Regions from separate parts of the Isoalcanivorax beigongshangi genome, predicted to be linked through region 1. Evidence: predicted binding sites of a transcription regulator. Region 1 holds the regulator's gene; each other region holds the start of a gene.
The links. The regulator sigma-54, encoded in region 1, starts transcription at its own class of promoters, with help from an activator protein. The targets are predictions, from matches to a motif close to TGGCACNNNNNTTGCTNT.

Region 1 (4,632 bases):
ATCACCAACTTCATCCAGCAGTCTCCGTGGGCCACGGCCGCAGCCGTGACCGGAATCATCTCAGGGGTGGGCGCCGGGGCCCGCTTAGGAGGTTATGGCTAACTCGATGTCAGAGTCCACCGCAGCCCGATACAAGGCGTCGCCGGAGTCGGCGGCACGCAGGCCATCGCGATAGGCCTGTTCATTGAACAGCGCCGCCAGGTGGCTGAGGGTTTTCAGGTGTTGTTCGGGGTTGTCTTCTGGCACCAGCAGCACGAACACCAGATCCACCGGGCGACCGTCAACGGCGTCAAAGTCCACCGCTTCTTCAAGGCTGATCAGCATGCCGGTAGCGGTGGTGCAGTGCGGTAACCGGCAGTGGGGAATGGCAATGCCTTCCCCAATGCCGGTACTGCCGAGACGTTCGCGAGCGATCAGGGCATCAAACACCTGTTGCTCATCCAGATCAGGGTTGTCGCGGGACGCCAGCTGGGCGACCTGGTCGAGCAGTCGCTTCTTGCTGCCGCCCTGCAGACGGTAGTGGGTTCGTTCCGGAGTGAGCAGTTCGCGTACGCGCATGGTTGATGCCTAGTTCGGTCTCAGTGTCCCTGGTTGCGGTTGACCGACTTCTCCTTGTGCTTCAGAAGCTGTCGGTCGAGTTTGTCAGTGAGCAAGTCAATGGCAGCGTACATGTCGTTGGCTTCGGCGGCCGCAAACAGCTCGCCCCCGGCTAACCGGATGGTGGACTCGGCTTTGTGGGAGGCGGGTTCCGGCGACAGCGTGACCTTGATGCTGGTGATGTGGTCGAAGTGGCGCTCCAGGCGCTCGAACTTGCCATTGACGTAGTCACGCAGGGCGTCGGTGATTTCCAGGTGATGGCCGCTGATGTTTATTTGCATGGCTGACTCCTGTACAGACTCATGGATCCGACATCCTGCGGGGCCGGAGTGTAGCGGTTTCCGAAAGCCATTACACCAGCCGCTTACGCTCGCTGGATGCCGGAATTTTCATCGCTTCCCGATACTTTGCGATGGTGCGTCGGGCCACCTGGATCCCCTGGTCATTGAGCAGGCTCGCAAGCTTGCTGTCACTTAAGGGTTTCTTTGGATCTTCGGCAGCCACGAGCTTTCTGATAATTGCACGAATCGCAGTACTTGAACACTCGCCGCCGCCGTCGGTGCCGACGTGGCTGGAGAAGAAGAATTTCAGCTCGAACAGACCGCGTGGAGTGAGCATGAATTTTTGTGTGGTGACGCGCGAAATGGTGGATTCGTGCATCTCCACCGCTTGTGCGATGTCGGCCAGTACCAGGGGCTTCATCGCTTCCTCGCCGTAGTTGAAGAAGTCCTGCTGTACTTCGACGATGCGCGCCGCCACTTTCAGCAGCGTCTCGTTGCGGCTTTGCAGACTCTTCAGGAACCAGCGCGCTTCCTGCAACTGGCCACGCAGGTAGCTGCTGTCCTCGTCGCGCTGGGGGCGGTTGGCAGCGGCGCTGTAGTAAGGATTAAGGCGCACCTTGGGCAAGATGTCGGTGTTCAGCTCCACCCGCCAGCGGCGGCCAACGCGGCGCACCACCACATCCGGCACGGTATGCTCCGGCTCGCTCGGTGCGATGGTCTCGCCCGGCGCCGGGTGCAGTTGGCGCAGCAACCCGAGGGCGGCGGCCAGTGCGTCTTCGGACAACCCCAGTTCACGGCGCAGGCGCGGCAGGTCTTGGGCTTCCAGCAGTGCCAGTTGGCCGGTCAGCGCCAGCGCTTCGGTGCGCCATGGTGTACGCGCCGGCAATTGCTGTAACTGCAGCGCCAAGCATTCGGCCAGGTCACGGGCGGCGACGCCGGGGGGGTCGAATTGCTGGACTCGGTGCAGCACCGCCAGTACTTCGTCGGGTTCTGGATAGTCGGCATCCGGCAGCGGCTCGCCCCATTCGCGGCGTGCGGTGGCAGCAATGTCGTCGAGCGCGGCGATCAGGTAGCCGCGCTCATCCAGTGCTTCGATGATGGCGTAGGCGATCAGTCGGTCGCTGTCGCTCATGCGCGCCAGATTCAGTTGCCACAGCAGATGATCTTCGAGACTGGCGTGACTGCCGGTGCGTTGCTCCCAGTCCTGTTCGTCATCCGGCGGGGCGCCGGCGCTGGGGGCTTCGGTGTAGACGTCATCCCAGTCCACATCCACCTGGCTGTCGTAGTCGTCGAGCACGGCGTCGTCCGCGCCGCTCACTTCGCTGACGGCGTCATCATCGTGCTCGGGTGCATCCAGTGGGGCGTCCTCATCCAGCTCCAGCAGCGGATTGGTTTCGATGGCCTCCTGGATTTCTTGGCGCAAGTCCAGCGTCGACAGCTGCAGCAGGCGGATGGCCTGTTGCAGTTGTGGCGTCATGGTCAGCTGTTGGCCAAGTTGTAACTGCAGGCCTGGTTTCATCCCCCGGTACTTCCTTGAAACGCTTGAACCCCCGGAGCATAGCAACAAGCAATTATCGTGCCCATTATTGACAAGCGTGCGGGAGCAGATTTTGTGATGGGTGCCGTGCCCGCCGGGTGGCACGGCACCGGGGATCAGAGACGGAAGTCAGCGCCGAGGTAGACGTCGCGCACTTTCTTGTTGGCGAGGATGTTGTCGGAATTGCCCGAGGCAATAATGTGGCCTTCGCTGACGATGTAGGCGGTGTCGCAAATATCCAGCGTTTCGCGCACGTTGTGGTCGGTGATCAGTACGCCGATGCCGCGGTCGCGCAGGTGCGAAATGATGCCTTTGATGTCGTTCACTGAAATCGGGTCGACCCCGGCGAACGGCTCATCCAGCAGGATGAAGGCCGGATCGGTGGCCAGGCCACGGGCGATCTCGGCGCGGCGCCGTTCACCGCCGGACAGACTCATGCCAAGGCTGTTGCGGATATGGGTGATGTGGAACTCCTGCAGCAGCTGTTCCATGGTCTGCTCGCGCTGGGTGGCGGTCAGGTCCTTGCGGGTTTCCAGGATCGCCATGATGTTGTCGGCCACCGACAGCCGGCGGAAAATGCTGGCTTCTTGCGGCAGGTAGCCGATGCCACGCCGGGCGCGCCCGTGCATCGGCAGCGCGGTGATGTCGTCGCCGTTGATCTCGATGCGGCCGGCATCCGGTGGCACCAGCCCAACAATCATGTAGAAGCAGGTGGTTTTGCCGGCGCCGTTGGGGCCTAGCAGACCGACCACTTGGCCCGCCTGAACTTCCAGCGACACATCTTCGATTACCCGCCGGCCTTTGTAGCTCTTGGCCAGGTTGCGTGCGCACAGCCGGTTCATCGGCGCGCTCCCTCGTTGTTGTTGCCCTGTTGGGTGTCGGCGGCTGGAATCACGATGCGCACCCGGTCCTCTGGGGTGGTGCCACTGGCTTCGACGTTGCGGCTGCGCAGGTCATAGACCACGCGGCCGCCTTCAAAGGAGCGGCCGTTCTGGCGGATGCGGGCGTTGCCGGACAGCACAATGCGCTGGTCGGCGACGTCGTATTCGAGTTTGTCGCCACGGGCTTCCAACTCATCGCCTTCACGCAGCGTGACCGGGCTGCCTTGCGCAATAACGTGGTGCAGCACGTCATTGCGCAAATGCAGCTCGATGCGATCGGCGGTGACCTGACGATTACCCTGGCGCAGTTCGGCATTGCCTTGGTACAGCCCGAAGCCGTCCTGTTGGCGGAACACCGCCTTGTCGGCACTGATCACCACGTCGCCGCCGCTGCTTTCGGTGGCCGCTTGGGCGGGCACGGTCAGTGCCAGGGCCAGCAGCAGCGCGCCAAGCGCCGGACGTTTACTGGGGAAGCTGTTCATAGCGGCTGGTCACTCGTCCGTTCAGTTCCAATTGGCCCTCGCCGAGGGCGGCGCGCATTGCGTCGGCGCGGGTTTCTCCGGAGCGGCCGCTCAGGGTGACCGGGCCCGGGGTGGTGAGCAACTCTTCCTTGGGCTGGTAAACCAGTTCCTCGGTAGTGAGCAGCACGTTTTCGTCGCCATGATGGCGGGCGTTGACCTCGTCACGCAGACGAATATGGTCGCCTTTTTCGGTGACGATGGCTTCCTTGGCGCTGACTTCCCATACCAGTTCTGGGTCGTACAGGCGGAAGTCCGGGTCGCTCAGCAGGGTGCGTTGTTCGCCATCCATCTCTGCCAGTTGGCTGGCGCGCAGGTCGTACTGCAGCCGCCCAGTTTCAGAAAAGCTTTGTGCGGTGACCTGTTCGGCGATCACGAACGGTGCGCTTTCACGGTCGCTGAACAGGTCTGGTACCCGGTCTTCCCATTCGTGCAGCGTCATCATGGCGACCAGGGCCAGCAGCAACACGCCGGTGGCACTGAGGACGCCTTGGCGCTTCATGCTTTACCGCCTTGGCGGGCACTGATAATCAGATCGCACATTTCGCGCACCGCGCCGTCGCCGCCGTTGCGGGTGGTGATGGCATGGGCCGCTTGCTTGGCGCAGTCGTGCGCATTGGGCACTGATAGCGCCAACCCGGCCCAGGCCAGTGCCGGTACGTCGGGCTCGTCGTCGCCGGCGTAGCCCACTTCGTGGGCGGCAAAGTTGAGCTGGTCGGCCAGCGCCTGCAGCGCCACGCCTTTGTCTTCACGGCCTTGGATCACATGCTCAATGCCGAGATCCGCAGCGCGGCGCGCCACCATGGCAGAGTTGCGCC
Region 2 (4,632 bases), on a different contig from region 1:
CTCAACTGCACCCGACCGTCGGCATCCACCAGCCGCGCCTCGATCAGGTAGCTGCCACGTTCCATCGGCAGTTCCAGCTTGGTCACCACCGTGCCGTTCACGGACACCTCGCTGCGCAGCCCTTCGCCCTGCCACGCCACGCGGATCGGCACCGGCTGGTCGGGGTTGCGGAAGGTGGCCTGATCGGCCGGGGAGACGATGCGCAGCGCCGGTGCGGCGGCAGCTTCCACCACCGCCTCGGCGGCGTCTTGGCGCGCTTGCCACTGCTCCACCGCGCTGCTGGACGGCATCACGTTAAGGTTGCGCGGCGTCACGTCCACCGCGTTGCCGCCGGCGGGGGCTTGATCGCTGAAGCGCACCCGGCCTTGGTCATCCACCGTGCGGTAGATGCGCGAGCCGGCTGGCTCATCAGCAGCGACCGTGACCGGCGCCGCCACGGCCAGCGCCAGCAACGCCATCAAGGGATAGGGATTCATCGACAATCCTCCGTGCCATAGCGCCGGTCAGTGTGCGCCAGCCGCCGCCGGCGGTACAGGGCCGGCGTCGCAGTGGCCGCCGGAGCATAAAAAAGCCCCGCTGAGCGGGGCTAGTTCGCAGATCGGCAGCCGATCAGCAGGAGTAGTACATGTCGAACTCGAGCGGGTGCGGCGTCATGTTCACCCGCTCCACCTCTGCGCGCTTGATGGCGATGTAGGCGCTCAACGTTTCCTTGGTGAACACACCACCCTTGAGCAGGAACTCGTGGTCGGCTTCCAGTGCATCCAGCGCCATGGTCAGTGAATGCGCCACGGTGGGGATCTGCGCCGCTTCTTCCGCCGGCAGATCGTACAGATCCTTGTCCATGGCATCGCCCGGGTGGATCTTGTTCTGGATGCCGTCGAGGCCGGCCATCAGCAGCGCCGCAAAGCACAGGTAGGGGTTAGCCACCGGGTCCGGGAAGCGGGTCTCGATGCGACGCCCTTTCGGATTGGTGATGTACGGGATGCGGATCGACGCCGAGCGGTTGCGCGCAGAGTAAGCCAGCATCACCGGCGCCTCGAAGCCCGGTACCAAACGCTTGTAAGAGTTGGTGGACGGGTTGGTCAGGGCGTTCAGCGCGCGGGCGTGCTTGATGATGCCGCCGATGTAGTAAATCGCCATTTCTGACAGCCCGCCGTAGACATCACCGGCGAACAGGTTTTTGCCGTCCTTGGACAGCGACTGGTGCACGTGCATGCCGGAGCCGTTGTCGCCCACCAGCGGTTTAGGCATGAAGGTCGCGGTCTTGCCGTAGGCATGGGCGACGTTATGGACGCAGTACTTGAGGATCTGCACTTCGTCGGCTTTCTTGGTCAGGGTGTTGGCGCCGACGCCGATTTCGCACTGGCCGGCGTTGGCCACTTCGTGGTGGTGCACTTCGATGCGCAGGCCCATTTGCTCCATGGCGTCGCACATGGCGCCACGCAGGTCATGCAGGCTATCCACCGGCGGCACCGGGAAGTAACCGCCTTTCACACGCGGCCGGTGGCCCATGTTGTTGCCGCCTTGGGCGTCGGAGGTCATCCAGGCGCCTTCGTCGGAATAGATGGTGTAGGACTGGTGGTGCATCTGGGTGTCCCAGGTGACCCCGTCGAAGATGAAGAACTCCGGCTCCGGCCCGAACAGCGCGGTGTCCGCGATACCGGTGGACTTCAGGTATTCCTCGGCGCGCAGCGCGATGGAACGCGGGTCGCGCTCGTAGCCCTGCATGGTGGTCGGCTCGACGATATTGCAGCGCAGAATCACCATCGGGGTGTCGGCAAACGGGTCCATCACCGCGGACTCGTCATCCGGCATCAGAATCATGTCGGACTCATTGATGCCCTTCCAGCCGGCGATGGACGAGCCATCGAACATCTTGCCGTCCTGGAAGAAGTCCTCATCCACGTCGGCAGCCGGGTAGGTGACGTGCTGTTCCTTGCCACGACTGTCAGTGAATCGCAGATCCACCCATCTGGCGTCGTTGTCCTTGATCAGTTTGAGGGTCTTCTCAGACATGGTGATGCGTCCTCCTGGGAACGGCGTTGAGTCCGCCGGTGCGGGTGTCTGCCCCACGTCGGCGTGTCCTGACAGTCTGTGAAACGCGTCAGGCCGGTGTCGACCGGCCTGACAAGAACAGCAAGTACCGTGCCAGCAAATTCACCCCGCCGATGCCGTCTGGCCGGGGGCTGCCGCACCATCGCCGTGCAGCTGCAACGGCGGTTGCACCATGGCGGTGCAGTGCCGCATCAGGACGCGGCGCCACCCACTTCCACGCGCACCACTATAGTGCCGTCGCGGCGGTCAGTGGCCACCACCCGGTGCCCATTGATGCGGCACCAGGCCGGCAGGTCATTGAGTACACCAGGATCGGTGGCGAGTACATCCAGCAGCGCACCCGGGACCATCGTTTTTACACGGTCTTGGGTGCGGATCACCGGGATCGGACACAGCAGCCGGCGCACATCCAGCTCGGGAATCGAAGCGTCAGGTGCCACCGACATGCCACTCCTTCGGAATATCGTCTGCCGGCATTGGCTTCACTTTGAGCAGCTTGCCGACACCCTTGGGTGCTTGCCAGGTCATGGTCACTTCCTCCGCCTCGCGGCCTTGGCTAAAGCGCGCCACGATCGAGGCCGCCCAGAGCGCTTCTTCCTCGCTCTCGAACTCACCGTCGATCAGCGTCAGCGGGCCACCATGGCTGACCATTTCAAAGCTCGAAAACTGGTAGCGATAACCCTGCAAAAACTCGGTCTCGCCCGCTTCACGGCTGATGATCAGCTTGAAGTGCGGGCGCGGGCGCAGGTGGCGACCGATCTTCAACAGCAGGATGTCGTCAAGATCGTAATCCTTGCGCTTGCGGGCCTGCCACAGGTCGCCGAGCTTTTTCGAATACGACTCGTCGGTAAGGAAGCAGCAACCGCCAGCCGGCTGCGCGTACTCTTCCAGTCCGAACGCTTTGGCCAGCGCCATCTGTGGCGCCCGGCTGCGACCGGTGATGCTGTGCAGCTGCTCACGGTCCACCCAGCCTTCGCGCTCCGGCAACGTCGGCGGCAGGTTCTTGGCACACAACGGACGCAACAAACGGTCTTCAGCGCCAGACTCGCGCGCAATCAGCGGCATGGTCCACTTCAACTGCGACTTGGGCCGCTGGCCGATCACCTCGCCGGTGATGATGAAATCGAACCCATCGCCATCGGCGGCACACTGCTCAGCCAGGTCTTCCGCTTGGCGCAGCATCAACGTGGCCTTGTTGACCATGAAGATCTTGCAGTCCAAACACGGGTTCATGTGCGCGCCATAACCGTACTGCGGGTACAGCACCACATTCTTATATTCTTCGGAGATGTCGATGATGTGCAGCTTGATGCCGAGCTGCTCCGCCACCCACAGCGCATTGTTGCGCTTGGGCTTTTTGCGGTCGCGCTCGCGGATGGCATGGGTGTGCCCCTCGACACAGAAACCGGTGTAGAAGTTGACCCCTTCCACCTCGATGCCCTGCGCCTGCATCACCTTCACCGCCAGCATGGAGTCGAGCCCACCGGACACCAGCGCCAAGGCGCGGCGACGGCGCGGCGGCGTCTCTCCGGGGCGGATTTCAACCTGTTCGGTGTTCAAACGAATAACCCTTTATTGACGGCAGCACAGGGCGACGGCCCTGCGCCGTGCGTGAGGCGGCGCAGTATAGCAAAGAGTTGCGCTGCTGCGCCCCCGCTGATGCCTGCTCAGGCAGGTACCAGCGGGCCGGTGGCGAACTTCTGCTGGCTGAACGCCAGCCGTTCTTCCACCGTTTCCGAGCGGCCGGTGGCCTGCAGCTGGTCAATGTGGCGCTCTACCAGCGCGCAGCGCTTGGCAAGGCCGGAGTCGTTGGCAATCTGGATGTTGAGGCCAGGGCGCGCGTTCAGCTCCAGCATCATCGGCCCCAGATCCTTGTCGAGCACCAGGTCGACGCCCAAGTAGCCAAGCCCGGTGAGCTCGTAGCAGCCGGCGGCAATGTCCATGAACTGCTGCCAGTGCGGCAGCTGCACGCCGGCCACCGGGTTGGCGGTATCCGGGTGGCGGCTGATCTTGCGGTTATGCCAAGTGCCGTCAAGGGTGATGCCGGTGGCCAGATCGACCCCGACGCCGATGGCGCCCTGGTGCAGGTTGGCCTTGCCCTGGGATTGCCGGGTTGGCAGTCGCAACATCGCCATCACTGGGTAACCACACAGCACAATGATGCGGATGTCCGGCACCCCTTCGTAACTGATGGCACTGAACACCGCATCCGGGGTGACGCGGTATTCCACCAGCGCACGGTCGCGGCCGCCAGCCAGTGAATAAATGCCGGACAGAATGCAGGACAGGTGATAGTCCACTTCCTCGGCCGACAACAGCCGTCCGGAAGCGGTGCGGTAGTAATCCTCGAACCGGTCGGTAATCACCAAAATGCCGTCACCGCCGGCGCCCTGCGCCGGCTTGATGACGAAGTCCTTGCGCCCGGCCAGTTTGGCGCCGAGGTCGGCAATCGCCGACTCGCTGTCGACCATGGCGTACAGCTCCGGCACGCTCAGCCCGGCGGTGATCGCCCGTTCTTTGGTCAGCAGCTTGTCATCCACCAGCGGGAACAGCGCGCGCCGGTTATAGCGCAGCACA
Region 3 (4,632 bases), on a different contig from region 1:
GGTCGGCTTCCATCGGTTGGCACAGACCGGTGACGCTGCCGAACGCGTCCACTTCCCAGCCTGGGTCAACGGTGGTGGTGCAGCCAACGATGGTGTTCAGGGCGACAACTTCCTGCACCCGATCTTCCTGCGCGGCCTGCTCCATGCGCAGTGCTTTCTTGTTCAAAGGTTTGAGATGTTTCATATCAGTGCACCTTTCGCGGGGTGATGTAGCGGTCGATGAACTCCGGGTTGTGCTGGATGATGCGGCTGTACACATCGATGCCGAAATCCACCCAATCCCTCATCAGTTCGCAGTAGTGGTAGCTCGGATGAGCCGGGTCGCCGAAACGGGCATAGCTTTCGTGGTAGCAACCGCCAGAGCACAGGTTGCGAATCCGGCAGGTCTCGCAACCGGTGTTGGAACGGTCCAGCCGCTGCGACAGGAAGTCGTGCAGGCCGTCACGGTCCAGCGTGCCTTCAGTCACGTTGCCGAACGTCGGCAAGGAGGAGCCGGTGAACCGATGGCACAGGTTGAGTTCCCCTGCGTGGTCCACCGCCAGCATCTTCAGGCCGGCGCCACAGGGCAGCGATTTCTTGTGCCCTTCATGCAGATCAGTGATCAGCTGGTGGAGGTTGGAGAAGCCGATATTCTCATTGCGCAGGGCCGCTTCCAGATAGCGTTGGCCGAGCGTTTTGAGATTAGCGAATACCTCCACCAACTCTTCCGAGGTCAGGTTGAAGCTGCTGATGTCCCCAGAGGTCACCGGTGCAAAGCCCACTTCGGCAAAGCCCAGTTCGTTGAACAGGTGGTCCCAGATGCGCACCACATCGGTGGTGCCACGGGTCAGCGTGACACGCGCACCGATCGGCCGGCTGCGGTAGCGCTGGAGCAGCATCTCTGCTTTCCGGCGCACCACGTCGTAGGTGCCCTGGCCGCCCACGGTGATGCGGTTCTTGTCGTGGATTGCCTTGGGACCATCCATGCTGATCGACAACCCGAACCGGTGCCGGTCCAAGTAGTCGATGGTTTTCTCATCCAGCAACGTAGCGTTGGTGGTCATGATGAAGTCCCACGCTTTGCCCAGCGCGGTGAAGCGCTGCTCGCAGTAATCCACCATTTTTTCGATCAGCTTTTTGTTGCTGAGCGGTTCGCCGCCGAAGAACACCACGGTGTAGCGTTCGGCGTCCGGCGATTCCTTCAGCAGCATCTCCACTGATGCCACCGCAGTGTCGAACTCCATCTTGCGCCCGGCAGACGGGGTATCGAGGTCTTCCTTGTAGCAGTAGGTGCAGCTCAGGTTGCAGCCGGTGTTGACGTTCAGCACCACGGTGTCGAGCGCGGTGCGCTCGACCCGTTTGGCCGGTACGTCAGGACTCAGCGGCGAACCATCGCTGACCACTTCCAGTGCCAGCAGGTCGCGCAGCGCCTGCTCAATGTCCTGCCCAGCAAACTGCACGCCCAGGTCAGCGGCCAGCTGTTCGCGGGTGGTCGGGTTCTGGCGCAGGGCATCAAGGATGCCCTGAGTCAGTTCGTCACTGGCGAACAGCGAGGAGCTGGGCACGTGGAACAGCATCCGCGCGGCATCGATACGCACCTCGTGGAGGTTGTGTTCGACGACATTCAGTTTTGCACCCATATCAGCCTCGTAGTGATGTTTGTTGTGATTATTCACTCACGCTTGAAGCAACGGTCACGGAATCGGCGGGATTACCCAGCGCTGTACCGAGACGATCAGTTGGCCGTCGCCGCTCACTTCGCGCTCACCGTCTTTCACACGGGCCGTGATGCTCAGGTTGCCGACGTTGTTGGCCATCATCGGACGCTCCGGGTTCGGGCCGGCTACCGCCGGGTCGAACACGCCAGTTTGGGCATTCAGGCGGCCGGCAAACTTCACGTCTTCCAGCTTGGCAGCGGCTTCGTCGAACGGCGCCACGCTCCAGGTCGCCGGCATCACACCGACGCGGAACTCGGAGCCGTCAGCAGCCACCGCCCAGGCCTCGGCGTCGAAGCGGCCTTCCACTTTCTCGGTGGGGCTGCCGTTGCCGCCGATGCGGGCCACTGCGTATTCCGGCACCACGCGCACAGACTGAATGTCACGGTAGACGGCAACGCTGGCACCGCTGGCGCGGCCCACTTTGATGTCACGCGGACCGATGGCGACTTTGTCGTCAGCACGCACCCGCACGCGCACGCGCTCCGGGGTTTGCTCGATCACATCCAGCACGCGGATGTGGCGACCCAGGTTCGGGCGGCCGTTCATGCCGGCACCCACGATGGTCAGCTCCTGTTCGGCGCCGGCTTTGATGTACTCCGGGAACACCGCCAGCAAGGTGCGCTGGTTGTCGCGGGCGGCGGCGAAGTCGAGGCCGCGTTCATCACGGTCGCGCTCGAACATGCGGCCGGTCATGCCTTCCGGCGTGGCCACCAGCACCTGACGCATGACCACGTCATCGATGGTGACGTTGGCGCGCCATTCGTGGCCGTTGTAGAGAATGCCTTGGCCTTCACCGCGGAACGCACGACCGTTGTCGTAGCGGCCATCGACCACCACGCGGAACAGGTCGTTGCCGGTGTGCTCAACGGTCATGGTGCCGGAGATGTCGCCGGCGCCGGTGTAGTGCCCAGCGAACGACCAACGGCCGTTGAACTGGTCTGCAGCCGGACGCGCTTTCATCCACTGATCCCAGGCCGCGGTCTGGAACGGCAGACGCTGCGCCAAGTGCGGCAGGGTTTCGTTGAGAGCGATCGGCAGCCAGTCGCGGTCACGGGACAGCGCTTGGTATTCAAGCGATGCCCACAGGCCGAGGTGGGTGTGGATCAGGTGCTCCCACTCCTTCTCGTCGCGGCCCTGCATCACCACGCGCGCGCCGGAGTGGCAACGGGCACACATGTCGCCAATGTGCTCGTCGTCTTTCAGCGGCTCGTAATCGTTCAGGCGGCGCTCCAGTGCGTAGCGCACGTCAGCGGTTTCTTCCGGTGCCATGCCCTGGCGGTCAGCCAGGTACTTCACCAGCGTGCGGCGGTCTTCGTCAGAGATGCGCAGACCATGGGCGCTTTGCATGCGCGCGATGGTCATCAACCAGCCTTCCGGGGTCTTGCGCTGGTGGCTGATGCGGCTCCAGCTGTTTTCGCCTTCCGGCTGGTGACAGCCGACGCAATTCTGGCGGATCAGGGTTTCGGGGTTGGCAGGCGCAGCCTGGGCGGCAACACCAAAGAGACCGAGCACAGCTGCCGCAGTGGCCGCCAAGCATCGGTTGAAGAAGCGCTGCGTGATGTTGTTCATGAATGTCGGACCTCTTTGCGCTGTGTCTTGTTTGTTATTCGTCGCCGCAGGGGCCTGGGTCAGCGGGCCGGTCTGCGGAGTGCTCGCCACACTGCTAGCGAGCGATTCGTTGTCGACAATGCGAAACCCGTGCCAGTGTTAAAATTCCGCCACACATGCTTTTAAAATCAATTAGTTACCTAAACAAAGCCGAATCGAAAGTGGTTTTTCGGCGCTCAAATGGCTCAATCCGAAACACCCAGTCTCACGTCGCCCCCGGCGGTTGCTGGCGGCAGCGCTGTCCACCGCCTTTCTCACCGCTGTTTCAGATTGCTACATACCGCCCGGTATTTTTTCCGGCTGTCCAGCGACAAGTGCCGCGATGCGCGGCTTTCGGCCGAAAGTACAAAGCTGGCACAGGGGTTGCTACAGCTAGGCCGTGACTCTCCCTATTCCAAAAAACAAAGAGCGAGAAGAATCATGTCCGACCTTTCTTTGCACCCCGCCACCCAGGCGTTCCTGCAGCGCGCACACAAAATGCTGATCGGCGATCAATGGTGCGACGCGCAAAGCGGCCAGACCATGGCGCTGCACAACCCGGCCACGGGCGACGTGCTGACCCAGGTGCCGGCGGGCGACGCGCAGGACGTGGAGCGGGCAGTGCGCATGGCGCGGGCGACCTTCGACGACTCCGAGTGGAGCCGCATGCGCCCCCGTGAGCGCCAGAACCTGATGCTCAAGCTCGCCGACCTGATGGAACGCGACGGTCAGCTGCTGGCCGAAATCGAATGCATGAACAACGGCAAGAGCGCCCACATCGCGCGCATCATGGACGTGCAGCTGTGCATCGACTACATCCGCTACATGGCCGGCTGGGCCACTAAGATTCACGGCCTGACGGTGAGCCCGTCACTGCCGTTGATGCCGGATGCGCAGTTCCACGGCTATGTGTCCCGCGAAGCGGTGGGCGTGGTCGGCGCCATTGTGGCGTGGAACTTCCCGCTGCTGCTGGCGTGCTGGAAGCTGGCCCCGGCGCTGGCCACTGGCTGCACCATGGTGATCAAACCGGCCGATGAGACCCCGCTGTCAGCGATGAAGTTGGGCGAACTGATGCTGGAAGCTGGCTTCCCGGCCGGTGTCTTCAACGTGGTGACGGGTTCTGGCGCCGTTGCCGGCGCAGCGCTGTCTGCCCACCCGTTGGTGGACAAACTGACCTTCACCGGCTCCACCGAAATCGGCAAGCTGATCGGCAAAGCGGCGATGGACAACATGACCCGCGTGACACTGGAGCTGGGCGGCAAATCCCCGACCATCGTGCTGGAAGACGCCAACCTGGAAACCGCCGCCGCCGGTGCCGCCAACGCCATCTTCTTCAACCACGGCCAGG

Region 2: a site for sigma-54 is predicted at 2,134-2,151, ahead of glnA (glutamate--ammonia ligase). Genes of this name have one in related genera too.
Region 3: a site for sigma-54 is predicted at 3,384-3,401, ahead of peaA (quinohemoprotein amine dehydrogenase subunit alpha). Genes of this name have one in related genera too.

The regions. Positions count from the first base shown of each region.
Region 1 covers NZ_JBGCUO010000001.1:2,404,057-2,408,688, reverse strand. Annotated here, with positions in the region: gene rapZ (RNase adapter RapZ) at 1-14, opposite strand, end outside; gene ptsN (PTS IIA-like nitrogen regulatory protein PtsN) at 85-558, opposite strand; gene hpf (ribosome hibernation-promoting factor, HPF/YfiA family) at 579-878, opposite strand; gene AB5I84_RS10935 (RNA polymerase factor sigma-54) at 949-2,397, opposite strand; gene lptB (LPS export ABC transporter ATP-binding protein) at 2,532-3,257, opposite strand; gene lptA (lipopolysaccharide transport periplasmic protein LptA) at 3,254-3,778, opposite strand; gene lptC (LPS export ABC transporter periplasmic protein LptC) at 3,759-4,316, opposite strand; gene AB5I84_RS10915 (KdsC family phosphatase) at 4,313-4,632, opposite strand, start outside.
Region 2 covers NZ_JBGCUO010000002.1:141,000-145,631, reverse strand. Annotated here, with positions in the region: gene AB5I84_RS12360 (hypothetical protein) at 1-476, opposite strand, end outside; gene glnA (glutamate--ammonia ligase) at 610-2,016, opposite strand; gene AB5I84_RS12350 (sulfurtransferase TusA family protein) at 2,247-2,501, opposite strand; gene AB5I84_RS12345 (tRNA (5-methylaminomethyl-2-thiouridylate)-methyltransferase) at 2,485-3,615, opposite strand; gene AB5I84_RS12340 (alpha-L-glutamate ligase-like protein) at 3,723-4,632, opposite strand, start outside.
Region 3 covers NZ_JBGCUO010000002.1:7,432-12,063, reverse strand. Annotated here, with positions in the region: gene qhpC (quinohemoprotein amine dehydrogenase subunit gamma) at 1-184, opposite strand, end outside; gene peaB (quinohemoprotein amine dehydrogenase maturation protein) at 186-1,619, opposite strand; gene peaA (quinohemoprotein amine dehydrogenase subunit alpha) at 1,674-3,266, opposite strand; gene AB5I84_RS11740 (aldehyde dehydrogenase family protein) at 3,726-4,632, shown strand, end outside.